DNA from 2 places in the Arthrobacter sp. TMT4-20 genome. Region 1 is predicted to be linked to the other one. Evidence: predicted binding sites of a transcription regulator. Region 1 holds the regulator's gene; the other holds the start of a gene.
The links. Region 1 encodes LexA, which represses DNA repair genes until DNA is damaged. Its sites were predicted from a motif close to TCGAACANNTGTTCGA; they were not measured.
Positions count from the first base shown of each region.

Region 2: ACX80Z_RS06225 (LysM peptidoglycan-binding domain-containing protein) is a predicted target of LexA. The motif match lies at 2,232-2,247, and genes of this name have one in related genera.

Region 1 is NZ_JBTNDW010000009.1:38,287-45,847, forward strand. It holds gene ACX80Z_RS10135 (SseB family protein) at 1-15, opposite strand, end outside; gene priA (bifunctional 1-(5-phosphoribosyl)-5-((5-phosphoribosylamino)methylideneamino)imidazole-4-carboxamide isomerase/phosphoribosylanthranilate isomerase PriA) at 12-770, opposite strand; gene ACX80Z_RS10145 (hypothetical protein) at 811-951, opposite strand; gene hisH (imidazole glycerol phosphate synthase subunit HisH) at 972-1,610, opposite strand; gene hisB (imidazoleglycerol-phosphate dehydratase HisB) at 1,607-2,224, opposite strand; gene ACX80Z_RS10160 (histidinol-phosphate transaminase) at 2,307-3,416, opposite strand; gene ACX80Z_RS10165 (LysM peptidoglycan-binding domain-containing protein) at 3,575-3,949, opposite strand; gene lexA (transcriptional repressor LexA) at 4,420-5,076, shown strand; gene ACX80Z_RS10175 (ATP-dependent DNA helicase) at 5,073-7,100, opposite strand; gene hflX (GTPase HflX) at 7,093-7,561, opposite strand, start outside.
Region 2 is NZ_JBTNDW010000004.1:192,025-199,585, forward strand. It holds gene ACX80Z_RS06210 (DUF4383 domain-containing protein) at 1-171, shown strand, start outside; gene fdhA (formaldehyde dehydrogenase, glutathione-independent) at 349-1,566, shown strand; gene ACX80Z_RS06220 (acyl-CoA thioesterase) at 1,649-2,119, opposite strand; gene ACX80Z_RS06225 (LysM peptidoglycan-binding domain-containing protein) at 2,391-3,092, shown strand; gene ACX80Z_RS06230 (Tex family protein) at 3,207-5,531, opposite strand; gene ACX80Z_RS06235 (hypothetical protein) at 5,647-6,315, opposite strand; gene ACX80Z_RS06240 (hypothetical protein) at 6,441-7,466, opposite strand; gene ACX80Z_RS06245 (SRPBCC domain-containing protein) at 7,539-7,561, shown strand, end outside.

The DNA.
Region 1 (7,561 bases):
CTGCCGCTCGCTCACACCCGGGATGCCGGGTGCCCGGCGATGTCGAGCGCCTGGGGCAGCGTGAAGGCGCCGGCGTACAGCGCCTTGCCCACGATTGCACCTTCCAGTCCGTGTGGCACCAGCTGGCGCAGCGCCGCGAGGTCCTCGAGGCTTGAGATTCCACCCGATGCGACCACGGGCTGCGAGGTCCGCTCAAGCACCTGCTGGAGTAGTTCGAGGTTGGGGCCGCGGAGCGTGCCGTCCTTGGTGACGTCTGTGACCACGTACCGGGAGCAGCCCGCGTCTTCGAGGCGCTGCAGGACTTCCCAGAGGTCGCCGCCTTCTTCGGTCCAGCCGCGGGCTGCCAGGGTGGTGCCCCGGACGTCCAGGCCGACGGCGATCTTGTCGCCGTAGCGGGCGATGGCCGCAGCGGTCCACTCCGGGTTTTCCAGGGCTGCGGTGCCGAGGTTCACCCGGTGCGCGCCGAGTTCCAGGGCTGCGTCGAGGGAAGCGTCATCGCGGATCCCGCCGGACAGCTCCACCTTGATGTCGAGTTCATTAATCACGCGTCCGAGCAGTTCGCGGTTTGAGCCCCGGCCGAAGGCTGCGTCAAGGTCCACCAGGTGCACCCATTCGGCGCCGTCCTGCTGCCAGGCGAGGGCCGCCTCGAGGGCGTCACCGTAACCTGTTTCGCTGCCGGCCTCGCCCTGGACCAGGCGGACAGCCTGCCCGTCGACGACGTCGACGGCAGGAAGCAGTTCGAGAATGGGGGATTCAGTAAAGGGGCTCATCGGGTGTTGTGACTCTTTCGTAGCTGTCGGAGGTCTGGAATCAGATGTCGGTCAGGGTCAGGAGGTAGGCAGCGAGGAGCGCCATTCCCGCCAGGACCCAGAAGCTGATGATCAGGGCCTTGGGTAGTTCCTGCCGCCGGAAGGAGATAGCCCCACCGATCAACAGGCCCGCGAGCCCCATCAACACTATGCTCCACATGACTACCGCAGCCCGGCTGTCCAGTTGGAGAGCAGACGGGCCCCGGCGTCACCGGACTTTTCGGGGTGGAACTGGGTGGCGCTGAGGGGACCGTTTTCCACGGCGGCAATGAACTGACCGCCGTGGTCCGCCCAGGTCACCATTGGGGGCTTCATGGCTGGCTGGGTGACCTCGAACTTCCACTGCTGCACTCCGTAGGAGTGCACAAAGTAGAACCGCTCGTCCTCGATGCCTTCGAACAGTTGTGACCCCTCGGCTGCCTTCACCGTGTTCCAGCCCATGTGCGGGACGACGTCAGCCTGCAACCGTTCAACGGTGCCTGGCCACTCGCCCATGCCCGCGGTCCGGACGCCGTGCTCGACGCCCTCCTCGAAGAGGATCTGCAGGCCGACGCAGATGCCAAGCACTGGCCTGCCGCCCGCCACCCGCCGGCCGATCATGCGCAGTGCATCGACATCCTTCAGACCCTTCATCACGGTCGCGAAGGCTCCGACGCCGGGCACCACCAACCCGTCGGCGTTCAGGACGTCGTCGGGTTTGGCGCTCAACGTCACTTCAGCGCCGACGTGTTCCAGGGCACGGACCGCTGAACGGATGTTCCCCGAACCGTAGTCCAGAACCGTTACGCGTGGCGCACTCATAGTGCCCCCTTGGTGGACGGGATGCCCTCCACGCGTGGGTCCGGTTCCACTGCAGCGCGCAGCGCCCGGGCGAACGCCTTGAACTGGGCTTCGACAATGTGGTGTGGATCCCGTCCACCCAACACCGTCATGTGCAGACAGATCTGGGCATGCAGGGTGATCGCCTCGAAGACGTGCCGGGTCAGCGAGCCGGTGAAGTGCCCTCCGATCAGGTGGTATTCCTGGCCTGCGGGCTCACCGGTGTGCACCAGGTATGGCCGGCCGGAGATGTCGACGACGGCGTTGGCCAGCGCCTCATCCAGGGGCACCGTCGCTTCGCCGAACCTGCGGATCCCGGCCTTCGTCCCCAGGGCCTCCCGGAGCACCTCGCCGATGGTGATGGCGACATCCTCGACGGTGTGGTGGACATCGATGTGCGTGTCACCGGTGGCTCGGACCGTGAGGTCGATCAGTGAGTGCTTGGCCAGCGCAGTCAGCATGTGGTCGTAGAACGGCACCGAGGTGCTGATCTCCGCGCGTCCGGTGCCGTCAAGATCGAGCTCGACAAACACCGACGACTCGCTGGTGGTCCGTTCCCGGCTCGCAGTGCGTCCGACAGTGGTTTCCACGCTCATGGCTATCCTTCGATTGGTACGTAGCGGATGGGTGACGGTAGGGACAGCACCGGGCGCCGCTTGGAAAGGGTCTATCACCAGTCTAGGAGACGGTCCCCTCCAGCAGGGCACCGAGGGTGTCGAGGAACACTGTGGTTTCCGTCTCGGTGCCTGCGGTGACCCGGAGGTGACCGGGAATACCGACGTCGCGAATCAGCACTCCCCCGTCGAGCAGGCCCTGCCAGATGCGGTGCGGGTCGTCCAGTCCGCCGAAGAGAACGAAGTTGGCGTCCGAGGGCACCGGGGTCAACCCGAGGTGCTGGAGACTGGTCACTATCCGATCGCGTTGCACCTTGATGTTTTCCACGTTGGCAAGCAATCGGTCAGAGTGGGTCAGGGCCGCGTTCGCTGCCGCCTGGGTGATGGCCGAAAGGTGGTACGGCAACCGGACCAGGCGCAGCGCGTCAGCAACCTCGGGGGCCGCCGCCAGGTAACCGAGCCTCGTCCCGGCCATCGCGAAAGCCTTGCTCATGGTGCGGGACACCACAAGACGTTCCCGGCCCGCCAGCAGGCTGAGGGCGCTGACGGTGCCTGCGTGGGCGAACTCGGCATAGGCCTCATCGACGATCACGATTGCCTGCGCGTCGCTGCCCGCCTCATAAACCGCTTCCACCACATCCAGGCCCAGCGCTGAGCCGGTCGGGTTGTTCGGCGAGCACAGAAAGACGAGGTTCGCGCCGGATTCGCGCACTTCGCGGGCCGCGTCGGCGGCGCTGAGCTCGAACCTGCCGTTACCCTGCCCTGCGATATAGCGGGTGCCGGTGCTGCTGGCCAGCAACGGATACATGGAGTAGGTCGGGGGGAAGCCGATGGCTGATCGACCCGGGCCGCCGAAGGCCTGCAGCAGGTGCTGCAGTACCTCGTTGGATCCGTTGGCGGCCCACAGGTTTTCGGGCGTCAGTCCGTGGCCGAGGTAGCGTGCAAGATTGGTCCGGAGTTCGGTGAACTCACGGTCGGGGTAACGGTTCAGCCCCCCGACCTCCCGGCTCACCGCATCAACGATTGCCTGCCGGACATCGTCCGGCACTCCATGGGTATTCTCATTGACGTTCAGGAGGATGGGGACATCCAACTGGGGCGCACCGTAGGGGTGCTTGCCCCGCAGATCCTCGCGCAGGGGCAACCGGCTCAACCGCTCAAACTGTTCGCTCACCTGTCAAGGTTAAGCGTGGAGTGCTGCAGGTGCAGAATCGGCGGGCCTTCACCCTTCATCAGGATCTTCACCGCGTTCGCAGAAGCTCCGCACCCGGTGGCCGATACTGGCCGACCGGGTTGGAGGGTTCTGGGGGTGCAGTACTGGCTGTCGAGGCGTTACCGGTTGGTGGGGACATCCAGTTGCTGCCCTGCCTGCAGCACTGAGGTGCCCAGGCTGTTCAGTTCAACGATCTCGGAGACGACGATGCGCGGATCGCGGTCCGGAGCGAACTCGGTTGCCAGCTGCCAGATGGTTTCGCCGGCTGCGACGCTGACACTCACGGTCTCGGTCACCTCTCCGCCTTCAGCTGATGCCTTGGCAGGCGAGTTGAAAAATCCTGACAACATCAGAACGGCCGACGCGAGTAGCACGATCGGCAATCCGACCAACAGGAGCCGGCCCCTGCGGGTCAGCCGCAGCTTGGTGGCGCCGCTCGTGGTCGCGTCGCTTTCGGTGGTAGGGAAATTCTGGTGTGTGGTGATGACAGACATGGATACACCTCTCTGTACTCTCGAATCAGTCCATTCGGTCCTGGGGTATGAGCCCGGGACCAACCCTGAAGGTTGAAGACGGTGTTCGAGCTAAAACCGGCGATTCCTGTTTTGTTCGAACTTATCTTCGAATTACTGCTTGTTTATTTTTAGCACTGATTGACGAACTTTGTCGAGACACGATCGAACAAATGTTTGAAAACGTGTCCTGACTCCCTTACCGTTAGGGCAAGGATGAAGGTTCGGGATCCAGCAGAAACCAGCACATCATCCGCCACTGACAAAATAAGCTCGGCCCCTGGAATCCAGGGATCTGCCGGGGTACATGGATTCTTATCGAAGGGACAGCGACCGTGAAAGAGTCCGACGCACCACTGGATGAACCGGCCTCCGACCTTGCCCCGGCTGACCCCGCCCCGGCCGTCCTGCCAGCCCGTGGCCGCCCGCGTGGGCGCCAGGTGCCCAAGGGCATGACGCCCCGCCAGAAGAAGATCCTTGAGACCATTCAGCGGGCCATCGGCACCAACGGGTATCCGCCCTCCATGCGCGAGATCGGAGACACGGTGGGGCTGGCCAGTCTCTCGAGCGTCACCCATCAGTTGTCGCAGCTGGAGCGGATGGGCTATCTCAGGCGCGATCCGAAGCGCCCCCGCGCCATGGAGATCCTGCTTCCGCTGACCCTCGACCATGATCAGCACAGCGGCGAAGAAGGATCGGGCCAGGGCACGACACCGGACGTCGGCGGCGCGATCGACGCAGCCATGGTTCCGATGGTGGGGCGGATCGCTGCCGGCGGCCCGGTGCTGGCCGACCAGGTAGTGGAAGATGTCATGCCGCTACCCCGCCAGTTGGTGGGACACGGCGATCTCTTCATGTTGCGGGTCTATGGCGATTCGATGATCGACGCCGCCATTTGCGACGGTGACTGGGTAGTGGTCCGGCGCCAGCAGGAAGCACAGAACGGTGACATCGTGGCCGCGCTCCTCGACGACGAGGCGACGGTGAAGACTTTCCGCCAGCGCGACGGTCACACCTGGCTGCTCCCCCAGAACACCCAGTACGAGCCGATCCTGGGAGACCTCGCCACGATTATGGGCAAGGTCGTCTCGGTGATGCGCGCCCTCTAACCCCCGGGCGTGGGTTTTCCTGCCAGCCGCTCCAGGACGCCGACCGCCGTCGTGCGATCGGTGGTGGACCAGAAAGGCGGCAGCGCGGCACGCAGGAATGATCCGTAGCGTGCGTTGGCGAGCCTGGAATCGAGGATCGCCACCACCCCCTTGTCTTCGGCTGCGCGGATGAGGCGTCCGGCGCCCTGAGCGAGGCGGACGGCCGCGTGGGTTGCCGAAACGCTCATGAAACCGTTTCCACCGGCCTTCGCTACGGCTCTCGTCCGCGCTGTCATGAGTGGGTCGTCAGGGCGCGGGAAGGGAATGCGGTCGATGGTCACCAGCCGGCACGACCGGCCTGGCACATCGACGCCCTGCCAGAGTGACATGGTGCCGAAGAGGCACGTGTCCGGCTCATCCGAGAATTGTTTGACCAGCGCCGACATTGACGATTCGCCCTGGCACAGGATCTCGAAGTCGACCCGTGGGCGCAGTGATTCGGCTGCGTCTTCGGCCGCGCGGCGGGAGGAAAAAAGTCCCAGCGCCCCACCCCGCGATGCTTTCAGCAAGACCTCCAGTTCGTCGAGCTGCTCAGGCGAGGTGCCCCGCTCCGGCTTTGGAAGGTCCTTCGCGACATACAGGACGCCCTGCTTCGGGTAGTCGAAGGGGCTGCCGACGTCGACGCCGGTCCATGACGGCGCCGAGGCGCCCGCGAGACCGAGCGAACCGGCGACTGGACCGAACTCGGCCCCGATGGCGAGCGTTGCCGAGGTCAGGACCACTGTGTGATCGGCGAACAGGCCTTCCCGCAGCTTCCCGGCCACGGACAGTGGCGCGATGTTGATGGTCGCGGGTGCGTCGTCGTCGGGCTGTGAATACCCGGTGCCCGGTGAGAAGGTGCTTGGCCGTGAGGCCCAGAGCACCTCACCGGCCGGTGTCGCCGTCAGAAGCCGCTCGCAGAGTTCGAAGACGGCGAGGACGTGGGACTTCGCCATCTGCCGGCCACCGTCTGCCGGGGTCGGTCCGTCTCCTTTGGCGTCCGACAGGACGGCCCGGCAGGCTTCGCGGACCTGCGTGATCGCCGTTTCCTGCTCCTCGGTGAGTCCGGCAGCCATTAACCCCGTGGGGATCCCGGCGACTGTTGACTCGAAAAAGCGGTTTGCGGAGTCGAGGCCCTCGGTGGCGATTGACAGATGACGGCGGGCCGCCGACGCCGCAGCGGAAATCATCCCCGCCGATAATTGTCCGGACACCGCGCCGGTGACCCGGTCATGCAGTTCGTGGGCTTCGTCGATGACGACGACGTCGTACTCGGGGAGCACCGCCAGCCCCTCGAAGGCACTGATCGCGAGCATTGCATGGTTGGTGATGACGATATCCGCGTCGCCCGCCTTGGCCCTGGCCCGTTCGCTGAAGCATTCCGCCGCGACCGGGCACTTTTGGGCGCCAAGGCACTCCATGCTGGTCACGGACACCTGCCGCCACGCCTGCTCGCTCACCCCTGGAGTCAGCTCGTCCCGGTCACCCGTGTCGGTGGTTTCGGCCCACTCCCGGAGCCTGACAACCTCGCGGCCCAGCGGGGTGGCCGGGCCGGCGGAGGGATGCGGTGCGGCGGTGTCCTCGCCGAGGCTGAAGAGCGCGTCGGGTGCCCCCTCTTCGGGGAAGCCTCCGCCCGTCTTGTGCTTGCAGACGTAATTGCCGCGCCCTTTGAGCAGCACCACGTCGACGGGGCGGGGTAGCTTGCCTTTGAGGGCCTTCAGCAGCCGGGGCACGTCGCGACCGACAATCTGGGCCTGCAACGCCAACGTTGCAGTGGATACGATGGCCGGTTTGTCGTGGGTCAGGGCGTGGGAGATCAAGGGGATGAGGTAGGCCAGCGATTTACCGGTGCCCGTGCCAGCCTGCACCAGCAGGTGGTCCCCGGTGGTCAGCGCCTCGGCGACCCGTTGCGTCATCTCATGCTGGCCCACCCGGTTCTCGCCGCCCATGGCTTCAACTGCGGCGTCAAGAAGTTCCAGCGGCCCCGCGGTACCGCTGTCAGGCATGCTGGCGGAATTCCTCCAGATCGGCGGCAAGACCCGCACGGACCATGACGTCGAGCCGGGTGCCCGATTCAACGTGCTCAAGGTTCAGGATCTCGGCGTCGGACTGGTGCAACCTGCTGACGACGTCGCCGCGTTCGTACGGCACCAGCAGCGTCAGCTTCACGCTGGGTCGCGGGATGGCAGCGCTGACGGCTTCGAGGAGCTCGGCGATACCCTCGCCCGTGCGGGCTGAGACCACCACGTGCCGGGGCTCGCGTTGACGCAGGCGTTCGATCACGAAGGGATCCGCGGCATCGGCCTTGTTCAGAACAATGATTTCGGGGACCTTGCGGGCATCGACCTCAGAGAGCACTTCCCGCACCGCGGCGATCTGCCCCTCCGGATCGGGGTGGGACACATCCACCACATGGAGAATCAGGTCCGAGTCGGCAATCTCTTCGAGCGTCGACCGGAATGCCTCA
Region 2 (7,561 bases), on a different contig from region 1:
TTGATCATGTGGATCTACGGGGTGGTCATCGACCTCAACTCGACGGCCAACTTCCTGTCCTTCAATGCGGCGGGTAACTGGATGCATCTGGTTCTCGCGTTGGTCGCGGGCGCCGTAGCTATTGTGCATATCGCCCGGACCCGTGGAGGTGGCCAATCAACCAATATCTAATCAGCGGCCTACGGCCCAGATCATAAATGTTGCCTTGCACCGACTCTGTTGGTGCAAGGCAATCTGGTTTAAGGCGATTGCAACCTTCTTGCAACCTTGGTGCAACCCGGATCACGATACGTTCACTATGGGCCCGGTCACCGACGACAGGGCTGTTCGGAAACGGAAGGGAAGCTCATGCCTGGAAACAAAGCCGTTGCTTACAAAGGACCCGGGAAAGTGGAGGTCATCGATATTGACTATCCCACCTTCGAGCTAAAAGATGGACCAGGAGTGAACCCGGCCAATGTGGGCCGTCAGGTGCACCACGGTGTCATCCTCAAGACTGTCACTACGAATATTTGCGGCTCCGACCAGCACATGGTCCGGGGCCGTACTACTGCCCCCTCCGATCTGGTGCTGGGCCATGAGATCACCGGCGAAGTCGTTGAGGTAGGCCGCGACGTCGAATTCATCAAGGTGGGCGACATCTGTTCGGTGCCCTTCAACATTGCCTGCGGACGCTGCCGAAACTGCAAGGAACGCAAGACGGGTATCTGCCTGAATGTGAACCCTGACCGCCCGGGAAGTGCCTACGGGTACGTGGACATGGGCGGCTGGGTGGGAGGCCAGGCGGAGTACGTCCTGGTGCCCTACGCCGACTGGAACCTACTCAAATTCCCGGACCGGGATCAGGCCTTGGAGAAAATCCTGGACCTGACCATGCTCTCGGACATTTTCCCCACGGGATTCCACGGCGCGGTCTCCGCGGGGGTGGGCGTTGGCTCCACGGTCTATGTTGCTGGTGCGGGCCCTGTTGGCCTTGCAGCAGCTGTATCGGCGCAGCTGCTCGGTGCCGCTGTGGTGATCGTCGGCGACCTCAACGAGGAGCGCCTGGCGCAGGCTCGCAGTTTCGGCTGCGAGACCGTGGACGTGTCCAAGGGCGATCCGAAGGATCAAATCGAGCAACTGATCGGTGTGCCCGAGGTGGACTGTGGTGTGGATGCGGTGGGCTTCGAGGCGCGCGGCCACGGGTCTGATGCATCCCACGAGGCGCCTGCCACGGTGCTCAACTCGCTGATGAGCCTCACCGCTGCTGGCGGCGCACTGGGCATCCCTGGCCTGTATGTGACGGGTGACCCGGGAGCCGTGGACGACGCCGCGAAGGTCGGGTCCCTGTCCATCAGCCTCGGAACCGGTTGGGCCAAGTCCCTGTCCTTCACCACCGGCCAGTGTCCGGTGATGAAGTACAACCGGGGCCTCATGATGGCGATCCTGCATGACAAGGTGCAGATTGCCAAGGCGGTGAACGCCAAGGCGATCGGTCTGACTGACGCACCTCGCGGCTATCAGGAGTTCGACGCCGGTGCCGCCACCAAGTACGTGCTCGATCCTCACGGGTACGTGGCTTCGTAAGACGACCGCAAGGCTGCGGGCACCACTTCTGGTGCCCGCAGCCTTGCGTGTCAGGTGCCAGCGGCCGGGTATGTCAGGGGAGTCAGGGGAACAGCGAAGCGCCTCTGTACGGCGTCAGGGCGTCCTTCTGCTCCTCGCTGAGCCGTAGGACGCTCCCTGAGCTCGTGTCAACAAAGGCGAGGATCGTTTCCGCCTTCACACAGGCCACCCCGGTGAGGGGGTCCAGGACCAGGTAGGAGAGGGTGAAACTGGCCGGTTTGAGGGCACTCACCCAGACATCGATCCGCACCGGAACGTTGCGGTAATCGAGGGTGTCCACAAACCTGACCCGATGCTCGACCACGAGCGCCTGAGTGCCCGGATTGACCGAGGAAAACAGTGCAACCGGCGGCTGGTCACCCTCGGCTCCCGTCCCGCCGGGAGCCCCGAAAGCGTGGATTCTCGCTTCCTCCAGAAGCCGTAGTACCTGTACATTGTTGATGTGCCCGTAGGCGTCCATGTCGGACCACCGCATCGGCACCAAACAGGTCAGTGTTTGACCACCCAAAACCATCCCTTTTCCCACCCTTTCGTCAAGCATCGCCATGTCTCGATTTGGCAACGATTGGAATCTGTTCTACCGTAGACGATAACCCGTTCAGGGAAACAACCGGCTGCCTAGTTCTTCGAACAGCAGCTTGATATGCCCGGTGCTGCCAATCCACCCGACGTTGCTCGTCCGGCAGCCACCAAAGACCTGACCACAAAAACAGTCGAGGCGAGCAGCGGCGCAAAAATGTCCGGGGACGGAACTAGCGTTGGTGGCCTTTCGGAGCATCAGACCCATGAAGAACCAAAAATTCAGCACTAACGCGCGCCGCGGCGTAGCAGTCATCGCTCTTGCCGGCCTTGGCCTCGGAGCATCAGCTGGAGTGGCGAACGCAGCCCCCGGCAGCACCTGGGACGCCCTCGCACAGTGCGAGAGTGGCGGAAACTGGGGCATCAACACCGGAAACGGCTTCTCCGGCGGCCTCCAGTTCACCCCCTCCACCTGGGCAGGATTCGGCGGACAGGGCGCCCCTCAGGACGCCAGCCGCGAGCAGCAGATTGCCGTAGCAGAGAACGTTCTGCAGGGTCAGGGCTGGGGTGCGTGGCCAGCGTGCTCGGCCAAGCTCGGCTTGAGCGGTGGAGCGAACCCATCGGCACAGCCAATGCAGCAGGCACCTGTTGCGCAGGCACCCGTCCAGGCGCAGGCTGAGCAGATTCAGCCTCAGGTTGCCCCAGCACCAGTTGCTCAGGCTCCCGTAGTCCAGGCTCCCGTAGCTCAGGCACCAGTTGCTCAGGCTCCTGTGGCGGCGGCTCCCGTTGCAGCTCCCGCACTCAGCGGCGACACCTACACCATCGAGTCCGGCGACACCCTCAGCACCATCGCCGCCAAGCTGGGCGTTGTTGGTGGCTGGCAGGCACTGTACGAAGCCAACGCCGACACCATCATTCACGCTGACCTCATCTTCACCGGTGATGTTCTGCAGCTCCCGGCCTCATAGCCTCACGCTGTAAACAACTGCACAACGACGACGGCGGCCGCCCGGGATTTCCTGGCCGGCCGCCGTCGTCGTTGTGCGTTGAGGGTCGTCGTTGTGCGTTGAGGGTCCGGGGCGCTAGGCCAGGCCCGCCTTCTTCAGCGCATCGGCCATCGCGGAGTTGGCGGGCGGCGCAGGGGTACGCGCTGCGGGTGGCTTTGCCGCACGCGGCTTGACCGCTCCCCTATCCGGCCGCGGTTTCTCTGGTCGGCTGCTTTGGGGTCCCCCGCCCGGCTCGTCGTCAAGGCGCAGTGTCAGGGCAATCCGTTTGCGCTCCGGGTCGGCCTCCAGCACCTTGACCTTGACGATCTGCCCCGACTTCACCACCTCGTGCGGGTCGCTGATGAAACGGTTCGCCATGGCCGAGATGTGGACCAACCCGTCCTGATGCACTCCGACGTCGACGAATGCACCGAAGGCTGCAACATTGGTCACCACTCCGTCGAGGGTCATGCCGGGTTTGAGGTCGGAAATCTTCTCGACGCCCTCGGAGAAGGTGGCAGTCACAAATTCGGGCCGCGGATCCCGTCCGGGTTTCTCCAGCTCCGCAACGATGTCCTTGATGGTGGGAAGCCCGAAGGTGTCGTCCACGAAAGCCGTCAGGTCCAGTTCCCGCAGGGCGGTGCCGCCCTGGCTGAGAATCTTCCGCGCCACACCGTAGGCTTCCGGGTGGACGCTTGAGGCGTCGAGGGGCTCCGAGCCGCCCGAGACCCGCAGGAAGCCTGCGCATTGCTCGTAGGCCTTGGCCCCGAGCCGTGGCACCTTCAGGAGATCCGCCCGCCGGGTGAAGCGGCCGTTGGCGTCGCGGTGGGCCACAATGTTTTCGCTGAGCAGCCCTCCGACGCCAGCCACCCGGCTGAGGAGCGACGGTGAGGCAGTGTTCACGTCCACTCCCACCGCGTTGACGCAGTCTTCGATGACCGCGTTCAGGGACCGCTCCAGGTTGGCTGCTGTCACGTCGTGCTGGTACTGGCCCACACCAATGGATTTGGGGTCGATTTTCACCAGTTCGGCGAGGGGGTCCTGCAGGCGGCGCGCAATTGACATCGCACCCCGCAGGGACACATCAAGGTCCGGCAGCTCGGCCGAGGCCAAGGCCGACGCCGAGTACACCGACGCACCGGCCTCGGACACCACCAGTTTCTGCAGCTTCCGCTCGGGCATCCGCTTGATCAACTCGGTGGAGAGCTTGTCAGTTTCCCGTGAAGCGGTTCCGTTGCCGATCGCGATGAGTTCGACGTCGTGGTCCGTGACCAGTTTCGCGAGTGACGCGAGCGCAGCATCCCACTTCTTCAGGGGAGCGTGCGGGTACACGGTATCGGTGGCAACAGCCTTGCCGGTGCCGTCGACCACCGCCACCTTGACGCCGGTGCGGAGCCCCGGGTCAAGCCCCAGCGTGGTCCTACCGCCGGCTGGCGCCGCGAGGAGGACGTCCCTGAGATTGGCGGCGAAGACCCGCACCGCCTCGGTCTCAGCGGCAGCGAACAGGCGCACTCGGAGGTCCAGCGATAGTTTGGCCAGAATCCGGCGCCACGATTGCTGGACCGTCTGGGCGAGCCAGGCATCTGCGGGGCGGCCGGCAGGGGCAATTCCCAGCACCGCCGCCACCGAGTTTTCGTACCGGGTGCGCGCCTTGGCGAACTCTTCAGCGTCTGCCGGGTTTCCCTCGGCGATGGCCAACTCCAGCACGCCCTCTTTCTCGCCGCGGAACAGGGCGAGGACGCGATGCGAGGGCATGGTGGACGGGGCCTGGGCGAACTGGAAATAGTCGGCAAATTTCTGGCCCTCGGCTTCCTTACCGGCCCGGACCTTCGACCGCATGAGGCCTTGTCTCCAGAGTCTCTCCCGGGCCGAGGTCAGCAGGTCCGCGTCCTGGCCGGCGCGTTCCACCAGGATCGACCGGGCGCCGGCCAGCGCTTCCTCAGCATCGGGAACATCGCCGGTCACGTACCTGGCCGCCTCGGCCGCGGGGTCCAGGGACGGGTTCCTCACCAGCGCATCAGCAAGCGGTTCCAGCCCCGCCTCGCGGGCAATCTGTGCCTTGGTCCGTCGTTTGGTCTTGAAGGGCAAGTAGATGTCCTCAAGGCGGGATTTGGTATCGGCGCCCGCAATAGCGGCACGCAACTGATCGGTGAGCTTCCCCTGCGCCTCGATCGAGTCGAGGATGGCCCGACGACGGTCCTGCAGTTCGCGCAGGTACCTCAGCCGCTCGTCGAGGGTCCGGAGTTGGGTGTCGTCGAGTGAACCGGTGGCCTCCTTGCGGTATCGGGCCACGAAAGGGACAGTCGAACCGGCGTCGAGGAGGTCCACCGCGGCCTTCACCTGCCAGGCACGGACTCCGAGTTCGTCGGCGAGGAGGTCAAAGATGGTGGCGTCAGAAGTCAGATGTGGCACGTGAGCCATTGTCGCCTACGGTGGGGGCTGCGTTCCAACCGGCGCGGAGTTCCCGCCCTGAAACAGTGGTGCTACCCTCCGAGGACTCGCGGCATCTGCGCCGCGAACTCTTCCCAGCTATCGGCTAGGCGCAGGAATCCTGGTCCATGGTGATGACCAGCGGATGCTTGCCGGTAAACGATCCGTCTGCCGTGGAGTAGTCAATCTCGACGTACTCGGAGGTCCCCCTGTCGGCTTCGTCGTCGAGGGAAACCGAGACCACCACGTTGAGATACTCCAGGGTGGAGATCTCGTAGCCGACAGCGGGGACGGGTTCAGTGAAGAACACATTCTGGGGCATATCCGCCATGTCGGCCATGTCGCCTGAGCCGTGCGCCTCGGTGTGCTCATCGCCGCCGCCCATGACCGTCCCGTCCTCCATGCCGTGGGTCCCGTGACCGCCCCGATTGGCTGGCGTGACTTCCGCGGAGTTCAGGGTGACGCCGGAGGGCGAACCGAGGCTGACGTCGTCGATCGTGAACGATTCGAGCGTTTCGTTGTGGATCAGGACCGTGTATTCCTGGTAGCCGAGTGCAGGCTGGACCGAGCAGAGCTTGGCACCGTTGACGCCGAGTTGGAGCGGATCCTCGCCGAGCGATGCCGCAATGACTTCGGTCTCGGAAGCGTCCGCGACCGCCTGTTCCGGCGGCGCACCATTGACGTTCAACGGGTTCTCTTCCATGCCGCCGCACCCGGAGGTCAGGCCGACGGCGAGCACTGAGATGCCCAGGATCGTTGCGGTTCTGCTTGCCATGGGTCCTCATGCTCTCGGGTTTTAGTGCCACCGGACGCGGCCAAGACTCCGGCCTGCGCTTACCTGTTCTTCGTATCCGGTGGCGGTGCGGTTTGGTGAGCCACGCAACATCTCCCGCCAAGCCCCTACTCGTAAAGCACGTAATCCGGTTTGGGCTGCAATCCGAGGACCTCCGGTGGCAGCATCAGCGCGCCGTGAACGGTGTCTTCTTCGAAGAAGAGTTTGAAGCCGGGATTCACTGTCGGCGGGAGTTCCAGCATCAACTGGTTGTAGGTCTCAATTTTCGCGCCGGGCGCACCGATCCCGTCGACACTCTTGATCACCTCGACGCCGTCGTATTCACCCACCGCACCTTCGTTGGTCACCACTGACGGGGCAACCTGGTGGAACACCAGCGCCTTCTGGGGCAACTGGTGCTCGGTCACCAGGTCATCGAGGTATCCGGCGATCCGATCAATTTCCTCCCCTGACGTCTGCCCATAGGACAGGCCCGGAAGCTGTTCCCCGGAGATATCCCATTCCGGGTCCAGCGCAAGTCCCACATCGGGTTCCAGGAGCCACTTTTCGAGTCGTTCAACTTCTGCAGTCATGGTGGAGCGTCCCGGCTGGACATTGAGCAGCAGCAGCGCGTCGTGCCGCCGGGCCGCCGCCAGGTAGGACTCGATGAACTCGTCCGAGGCTGGGGCGCGGTAGAGCCCGTCCGCCCCGGGAGAAGCCTGCACGACGACGGTGATCAGTTCCAACACCGGCAGGATGCTGCGTCCGTCGGCGTACTGCTCACCAAGAAGTTCCATCTCCTCGACCCGCTCGTCAATGTCACCGATCCCCAGCCGGCCCATCCCCTCGGACGTCGGATGGCCGCTGAACCCGACCAGCCGGTAGTCAGGGAACAGGTCGGTGCCGCCGCGGGGCAGTTCGAGCGGTTCGGGTTCGACGACGGCGGTTGGCTCGACGGTTGGCGCCACGCTGGGGTCGACGGCGGGCGACTCGCTCGCAGCTGGAGCCGTCGTCGTCGTTGGCGTCGCTGCATTTCCGGCCACACCACCGGACGCACCACCTGCCGCGCAGCCGGTGAGCAGAAGACACAGGGACAGCAGAATTGGCACCCCGGCACCCCTGATCGGGTGGTCGAAAGGATTGGTGTGGTGCATGTCATTCCTAGGCGAGAGTGTTGGTCAGTCTTTGCGCCCTTAACGGTACAGGCGCTGGGCTACGCTGAACCCATGACTGAGCCAGCGTTCGTGCA